2 regions of the Rossellomorea sp. GAMAL-10_SWC genome follow, and region 2 is predicted to be linked to the other one. Evidence: riboswitches for the same ligand, from Rfam matches in the RefSeq annotation. Region 2 holds a riboswitch; the other holds the start of a gene.
What was found. A riboswitch is a leader RNA that binds a small molecule or an ion and turns the genes downstream of it on or off. The one in region 2 is predicted to bind S-adenosylmethionine.
Positions count from the first base shown of each region.

Region 1: linked by a shared signal. The riboswitch ahead of mmuP (amino acid permease) and the one ahead of V5E38_RS06665 (2,3-diketo-5-methylthiopentyl-1-phosphate enolase) in region 2 are both predicted to bind S-adenosylmethionine.

Region 1 covers NZ_CP144911.1:3,768,710-3,772,930, forward strand. The annotation lists gene mmuM (homocysteine S-methyltransferase) at 1-489, opposite strand, end outside; gene mmuP (amino acid permease) at 464-1,873, opposite strand; SAM riboswitch class I at 1,957-2,063, opposite strand; T-box leader at 2,544-2,756, shown strand; gene proB (glutamate 5-kinase) at 2,861-3,964, shown strand; gene V5E38_RS18445 (glutamate-5-semialdehyde dehydrogenase) at 4,130-4,221, shown strand, end outside.
Region 2 covers NZ_CP144911.1:1,383,087-1,387,307, reverse strand. The annotation lists gene V5E38_RS06675 (carbon-nitrogen family hydrolase) at 1-501, opposite strand, end outside; gene V5E38_RS06670 (pyridoxal phosphate-dependent aminotransferase) at 645-1,832, shown strand; SAM riboswitch class I at 1,890-1,993, shown strand; gene V5E38_RS06665 (2,3-diketo-5-methylthiopentyl-1-phosphate enolase) at 2,058-3,278, shown strand; gene V5E38_RS06660 (HAD family hydrolase) at 3,284-3,937, shown strand; gene V5E38_RS06655 (class II aldolase/adducin head domain-containing protein) at 3,934-4,221, shown strand, end outside.

The DNA.
Region 1 (4,221 bases), 2.4 Mb from region 2:
TGCTTCAATTAACGCTGACATTCTCGAACGGTGAAAGTCTGCTAATGTTTTATCTGTCACACCATAGTTGCCTACATACTCTGAACCATCTGCAAGGTATGCCCCGTACGGCCCAACCGATGCAACAACCAATGGTTTAGGCCTATTCGTTTGCTTATTTTCCTTCCAAAAATCATCTCTTGCCCTTCTTGCAAGTAACACCGTTTTCTTAATTAATTCCAAAGCTTCCTGTTCTTGTATTCCACGCGCGGAAAAACCACTAATAGTAGCTTGATAGCTTGCTGTTATGGCACAGTCCGCACCAGCACGAAAATAGTCCGAATGAACCTGATAAATAAGTTCCGGATTTTCTAGTAACACACGTGCCGACCAAAGGGGATCGTCCAAATTACATCCATGCGCCTCCAATTCTGTAGCTAATGCTCCGTCAAGAAGCATAATGGAATGTTGGGATAAAATAGCATCAATTGGATTGACTTTGTTCGACATAATCTACGCCCCTCTTTTTTAAATTTTTTGTTAGATAATAACTTCCATAGCAAAACAAAATAAACGGTATGCCGCAATATAAGGCAATTCTCTGTGTTGGATCGAATGCAATTCCAATACACGATGCCAGACAAAGGATAAAAGAAGCAATTGGTACTAATGGATACAGTGGTGTGCGGTAAATCAAGTCCTTTTCAGAATTTCCTTCTTTCAAAAATTGTCTGCGAAATAGGAACTGGGAAGTACTAATACTCATCCAAACTACAACTACTGCTAGACCGGAAATGGAAACAAGTACGATATAGACAGTATCTGGTGCCACAATACTTGAGAGCAAAGCCAAAGCTCCACCCACCATGCTGAAAATGACGGCATTGATTGGAACACCTTGCTTCGTCATTTTTCCAAAAATCGGAGATATCGTATTCTTATTAGCAAGCGACCAAAGCATTCTAGAAGAGGCATAAAGGCCTGAGTTTGCCGCAGATAAAATAGCTGTTAAAATAACGAAATTCATTATGTCAGCTGAATATGGCACCCCAATTCGTTCTAGAACTGCAACAAAAGGGCTCTCTAATACACCAGCATCGGAAATAGGCAATAACGCAGATAAAACAAAAATCGTTCCTACAAAAAAGATGATCAATCTCCACAGAGTAGTTCGAATGGCCTTCGGTATCATTTTTTCCGGGTTCGCGGTTTCTCCAGCTGCAATGCCTATTAATTCTGTTCCCGAAAAAGCAAAATTAACCGAAAGCATGGTCATTATAATGCCCGTAGCACCATGAGGAAATAAACCTTCACTTGTAAAATTAGAAAATAATGGTGCTGCTTTTGAATGACTCATCGGAAGAAACCCTTGCATTGCCGCTGCTCCTAAAACAATAAAAATCACAATAGCAATAACCTTTATCGATGAAAACCAAAATTCGGATTCGGCGAAAAATTTAACAGTCATGACATTTAATACAAAGATCAAAATGGCAAAAATAGCACTCCATATCCAAACATTAATCGATGGAAACCATCGCTTCATAAGTAATCCTGCGGCTGTAAATTCAGAACCTAAAGCAACAGTCCAAGTTAACCAATACAACCAGGCTACTGTATACCCTGTACCCGGTCCAATGTATTTAACTGCATAACTGTGAAATGAGCCCGTTTCAGGCATATGTACGGAAAGCTCTCCTAAACATAGCATAACTAGATAAACCACTAGCGCACCAATAAGATAGGATAGTATTGTTCCAAACGGGCCAGCTTGTTGAATAGTGTAGCCCGAGCTTAAGAATAAGCCAGTTCCAATCACCCCACCAAGCGATAGCATGACTAAATGACGTGCTTGCATGTTCCTTTGAAATTCTTGCCCCTTTTTGTTCCCCATTACTACTCTCCTTTAGTTACTATCCAGAAAAAACAAAAACGCACTCTAAAAAAGAGTGCGCTACTGACAAATAAAAACGGAAGCTCTCATCTATCAGGTTATCACCCGCTGGAATTAGCACAGTGTCTACTTAAGCAGACCTGTTGCTGAGGCTTCAAAGGGCCAGTCCCTCCACCTCTCTGGATAAGAAATATTTTTTTATAACCATATCAATCCATTCGATAATTGTCAAGATAATTCGGTTTTTTTAAAAAATTATCAATTATTGACTTACTATTTTATCATTTCTTATGCAACTATTCTGCCATTTTGTTGAATAAAAAAAGCGATCATCTATTGAAGAATTGCAAGTTTTAGTTACATAAGACATTTAGTGACGTAACAAATCGTTTAATGACAAAATAAATATAAGGATACCACTAAATAATGTAAGGAAACTTATAAATTTTGGTTTTACAACTTGTATATTATTATATATTAACTAATCAAATTTTAAATCAATTGAAGATTAGTATTACATCACTATTAACAACATAATGAATATAAAAAAACTTATGTTTAGACATGAATTTCACTTTATGCTAGAAATGTTTAGAAAATTAATTTAATTTAAAAAATTCCTATTGACATAAAAACGCACTATATTGCATAATGTATAAAAATCAAAAATTGAAAATCGTCGAAGGGAACTAGTACATATATCTTCTTGCGAAAGAGAGTGGAATTCACCGGCTGAAAGATTCCTCGTATAGAAAGTATCGAACCTATCCCTGAGTCTTAAACGAAAGTTTAGGCGTATACCTTCGTTATAGGTGTCAAGCGGATATATATATTTATATCAATAAAGGTGGTACCGCGGAACAATGACCGTTTCGTCCTTTTTATTAAGGGCGAAGCGGTCATTTTTATTTTGCTCTTTATTGCTAAATAGCATGTTAGAAGTTTAATTTACAAAAAAATTCACATTTTAGAATAGGAGGGACAAAAGTGAAAAAACAGCGAATTGTCGTGAAAATTGGAAGCAGTTCCTTGGCAGTTAATCATGGAGGTATCTCTGAGGAACAGCTTTCTGATCATGTTGCTGCTTTGGCGCAATTGAAACAGGAAGGACATGAAGTGTTGCTGGTTACATCTGGGGCAATTGCTGCAGGTTTTTCTGCTCTTGGGTATCCAAGTCGACCTGTAACAATTAAAGGGAAGCAGGCTGCCGCAGCTGTAGGACAAAGTCTGTTAATGCAGGCGTATACGGAGGAATTCCGTAAATATGGTATCGTTACCGCGCAGATTTTGCTGACGAGAAATGATTTTTCTAGAAAAGATCAATACAGTAATGCATATGCCACTTTAGGAGAGCTACTAAATCGTTCCTCTCTTCCAATAATTAATGAAAATGATTCAATTTCTTTAGAGGAGCTGACTTTTGGTGATAATGATATGCTGTCAGCTTTAGTGAGTGGGCTTGTTTCGGCGGATATGCTCATGATTTTTACGGATGTGAACGGTTTATATGACCAAAACCCTCAGAAAAATGCGGACGCGAAAAAGTATTATTTCCTCCCTGAGGTTACGGAAGAAATTGCTTCTCTTGCTGAAGATGCGGGCTCAAAACTTGGGACTGGCGGTATGAGATCAAAAATCGATGCTGCAAAGACGGCACTATCTCTTGGAGTGAGTGTATTTATCGGAACAGGACGTGGACAGGAGAAGTTTTTAGATGTTTTGAAGGGTAAAGGTGATGGAACGTATATCGGTAATGCTCCTCAAAAAGTGATTAAGATGAACAAGCAATGGATCGCGCTACATTCGCTTGTTAGTGGACAAATTGAAGTAGATGCCGGGGCAGCCTCAGCCATCATTCATCATGGAAAAAGTCTTCTTCCTGCTGGTGTTACTAATGTGTCTGGGTTCTTTCGAGCGGGCGAAGTTGTGGAGGTCATCACACAACAAGGACTCTTGATAGGGAAAGGTCAGTGTAGATATAGTGCAGAGGAACTACAGGATATAAAAGGGATGCAGAGTCACGTCATTCAGGCTCAAGGCGTAAGACATAGCTATGAAGTCATTCATAGGGATAATTGGGTTTCATTTTAAGAATAGAGAGGATCCGTTCAAGTGAAGAGGGCGGAATCCTCCATCCTAAATCTGATTGATTCACCTAATATCTATGTAGAAAAGTCTTGGATGATCGTTCCAAGTTGTCAAAGTTAAACATGCCTCAAGTTTTTATATTTTGAATCTTTAAAGGAGGAAATGAAGATGAATGAAGTATTAGAAAAGGGACAAAAAGCGAAAAAGATAGCTGGAGAACTTGTTCTCAAATCCACAGTTCAAAAAAACAAGGCACTTGC
Region 2 (4,221 bases):
GGCAACAAAAAATAAAACTTTTGCACCCTTTTGAGAATGTGCTCCAATCCATTCAGGAAAACGCAAATCATAGCAAACAAATCCTGCAGCTGTTAATCCATCGATTTCAAAAAGTCCATCTGTTTCCCCTGATTGAAGATAGTGATGCTCGTTCATTAACTGGAACAAATGAACTTTATCATAAGTTTTTACTAATTCACCAGTACTGCTAATAACAATTAATGTATTCGTAACACCATTTTCTCTTGCAATTGGGAACGAACCAGCAATCAATATTACATTATTTGATTTTGCGATGGACTGAAGTTCAGAAATAATCACTTCTTGTTCACCTGTGTGCAAACCAATTTCTTCCAGACAATAGCCTGTTGTCCATAGCTCAGGTAGTACAATTACACGAATATTTTCTTTAACAGCTTCGTTTATTTGAGTTTTCATTTTCTCTAAATTAGTCTTTGATTCACCTAAAATAACGTCAGATTGAATACACGCAATTTTAATCACAATTTATTCACCCTATTCTAAATTTTATAGACATTTTTAAATCGAGCATATATGATGGTGAAAGTTATTGCAACAGTCGTTCATGAAAATCATTCGATTAAGAAACGATCTATTCAAATTAATTTTATTATATTTTTGGAGTGATTAACTTGAATCATAGTAAACTATTAAACAATTTACCAAAACAATTTTTTGCTTCACTAGTCCAAAAAGTGAATCAGTCAATTAATAATGGTCATGATGTCATTAATCTTGGACAAGGAAATCCCGATCGACCTACACCCGACCATATTATAAAAGCACTACAAAAGTCTGTTGAAAACCCTTTAACTCATCGTTATTCTCCGTTTAGAGGAATGAGCTCTTTAAAAAATGCTGTTGTAGAATTTTATAAACGAGAGTATGATGTTGATTTAGACCCAGAGGAAGAAGTAGCCATATTATTCGGTGGAAAAGCTGGATTAGTAGAGCTACCACTTTGTTTATGTGACGAAGGAGATACAATTTTAGTTCCAGACCCAGGCTATCCAGACTATTTGTCTGGTATATCTCTTTCAAAAACAGTTCCATACATGCTTCCATTACTTGAAGAAAATCAATTTTTACCAGATTATAAATTAATTCCTCAAGATGTTTTGGGTGCTAGTAAAATATTATTTATCAATTATCCAAATAATCCCACAGGTGCTATAGCAACTGAAGAATTTTTTAAAGAAACAGTTGCGCTTGCAAAAAATAATCAGATTACCGTTTGTCATGATTTTGCTTACGGCGCATTTGGTTTTGACGGCAAAAAACCTTTAAGTTATCTTCAAACTCCAGGAGCAAAGGAATGCGGGATTGAAATTTATACCCTTTCTAAAACTTATAATATGGCTGGTTGGAGAATTGGTTTTGCAGTTGGAAATAAAGAGGTTATTTCAGCAATTAATCTATTACAGGATCATCTTTATGTTAGCATCTTCCCTGCTGTTCAAAAAGCTGCAGCTGCTGCGCTAACTGAATCTCAAGAAAGTGTAAAACAACTATTAGCACTTTATGAAGAGCGTAGAAATGTATTTATTAGTGGCTGTCACGAAATTGGATGGGAAGTAACTGCACCTGCAGGTTCGTTTTTTGCATGGTTAAAAATCCCATCAGGTTTTACATCACAGGAATTTGCTGATCTTTTACTTGAAAAGGCTCATATTGCAGTCGCTCCCGGAAATGGATTTGGAGAATATGGAGAAGGGTATGTAAGAGTCGGCCTACTATCAGATATTGATCGATTGAAGGAAGCAGTTGCTAGATTAAAAGAGATTGAAATATTTTCAAAATTTAATGTTTGACAATTGTGATTGTTCATGAAATAATTCGATTAGATTAAGAATTCAAAATTAAATATTACTTTATTCAGAGTAGGTGGAGGGACCGAGCCCGATGAAACCCGGCAACCGGCTAGTTAACTAGTACGGTGCTAATTCTCGCAGCATTTGCTGGCAGATAAGGTGTAGGTAAACCTCTCCTTAGTGGAGAGGTTTTTTGTTTGACTAAAACTTTTTGGAGGTTTTGAAATGAGTGGAGTAATAGCAACTTACCAAGTTTATGATAAAAATCATCATTTAGAAAAAAAGGCAGAGTCAATCGCGCTAGGTTTAACGGTTGGTTCATGGACGAATTTACCTCAAAATGATCAAATTCAATTACAAAAGCATAAAGGCAAAGTTCTTTCAGTACGTGAAATAGAATGCGAAGAAAATGTCGTTAACTTTCTAGGCTATAAACCGACAAAAGGGATTATTGAAATCTATTATCCTAGCTTAAATTTTTCAGCTGATCTACCAGCAATTTTAACAACCGTTTTCGGTAAGCTATCCCTTGATGGTGAAATTAAACTAATTGATTTAAATTTTACGGATGACATTTTAGCTCTTTTTCCGGGTCCAAAATTTGGTATTAAAGGTATTCGAGAGAAATTGGATGTATATGATCGACCTTTATTAATGAGCATTTTTAAATCAATTATCGGCAGAGATATTCAATACATTTCAGAGGAATTAAAAAAGCAAGCTTTAGGTGGCGTAGATTTAATAAAAGATGACGAGATCCTTTTTGACACAATTACATCTATTACGGATCGCGTCACTCACGGAAAAAATATTTTGAACCAAGTTTATGAAAAAACAGGACACAAAACATTATACGCGGTGAATTTAACTGGCCGTACATATGAATTAAAAGAAAAAGCATTACGTGCTGCCGAAGCTGGTGCTGATGTATTTTTATTAAATGTGTTCTCGTATGGAATTGATGTACTGCAAGGTTTGGCAGAAGATCCATCAATTAATATTCCAATTATGGCTCATCCTGCTGTATCGGGTGCGTTTAGTTCCTCTCCAATTTATGGTATTGACGCAGGATTATTACTTGGTAAACTTTTACGAATTGCTGGTGCAGATTTTAGTCTTTTCCCTTCACCATATGGATCAGTTGCATTAGAAAAAGAGACAGCTTTAAAAATTGCTGAAAATTTAACAGTATCAAATGGATTAAAAGAGACATTCCCGGTACCTTCTGCAGGAATTCACCCAGCACTTGTGCCTCAATTAATTCAAGATTTTGGAATTGAGCAAGTCATCAACGCTGGCGGAGGTGTTCATGGTCATCCGGATGGACCAATTGGTGGAGGTAATGCATTTAGAGAAGCAATTTCAGCAACATTATCTGGAGTTGACCTAAAAGACTACGCACTTCCAAATACATCACTACAAAAAGCATTACAACTTTGGGGGTAACAACAATGGCAATAAAGATTTTTTGTGATTTTGATGGAACAATTACAGAGGGAGACAATATCGTTAATTTAATTAAAGAATTTGCTCCACCTTCAGTAAGTGGATTAACTAGTGAAGTATTAAATGGCAATATATCGATTCGAGAAGGTGTAGAGAAAATGTTTGCTACGATTCCTTCAACGAAAAAACAAGAAATGACCGATTATGTAATCAATCGTACTGTCATTCGAGATGGTTTTAGCGATTTTATACAATTTGTAAGCGTACAACAATATGAGTTAAAAGTTGTAAGTGGCGGATTAGATTTTTTCGTTCATCCAATATTAGCTGATTACCTTCCATCTTCTGATATTTTATGTAATCGTACTGACTTTACAGGCCAAACTGTAAAAATTCATTGGGATCATTCTTGTGATGAAAACTGTACGAATGATTGTGGAATGTGTAAACCATCTGTTAAAAGAAAATTTAGTGAAGCAAATGATTTTATCATTGTCATTGGTGATTCAATTACTGACTTACAAATTGCAAAAGAAGCTAATTTAATTTTTGCTCGAGATTTCTTAAAAGATAAATGTGAAGAATTATCTTTACCTTTCATTCCTTTTGAAAATTTCTATGATATTCGAGCTTCATTAGAGAAGGAGGTGCTAGTATGAAGGACTTTTTCAAACATTATGATGAAATTCGCGAAGTAAAAAAAGTACTTGCTGATCGAGATTGGTTTTTAGGAACTAGCGGAAATTTATCAATTAAAGTAAATGAGGAGCCTTTGAACTTTTTAGTTACAACTAGTGGTAAAGATAAAACTAAACATACTTATGACGATTTTTTACTCGTTAATGAATTTGACCAATCTGTTTGGGATGAATCAAAAAAACCATCAGCTGAAGCCATTTTGCATCGTCTAATTTATCAACACACAAATGCGAAATGCGTTCTT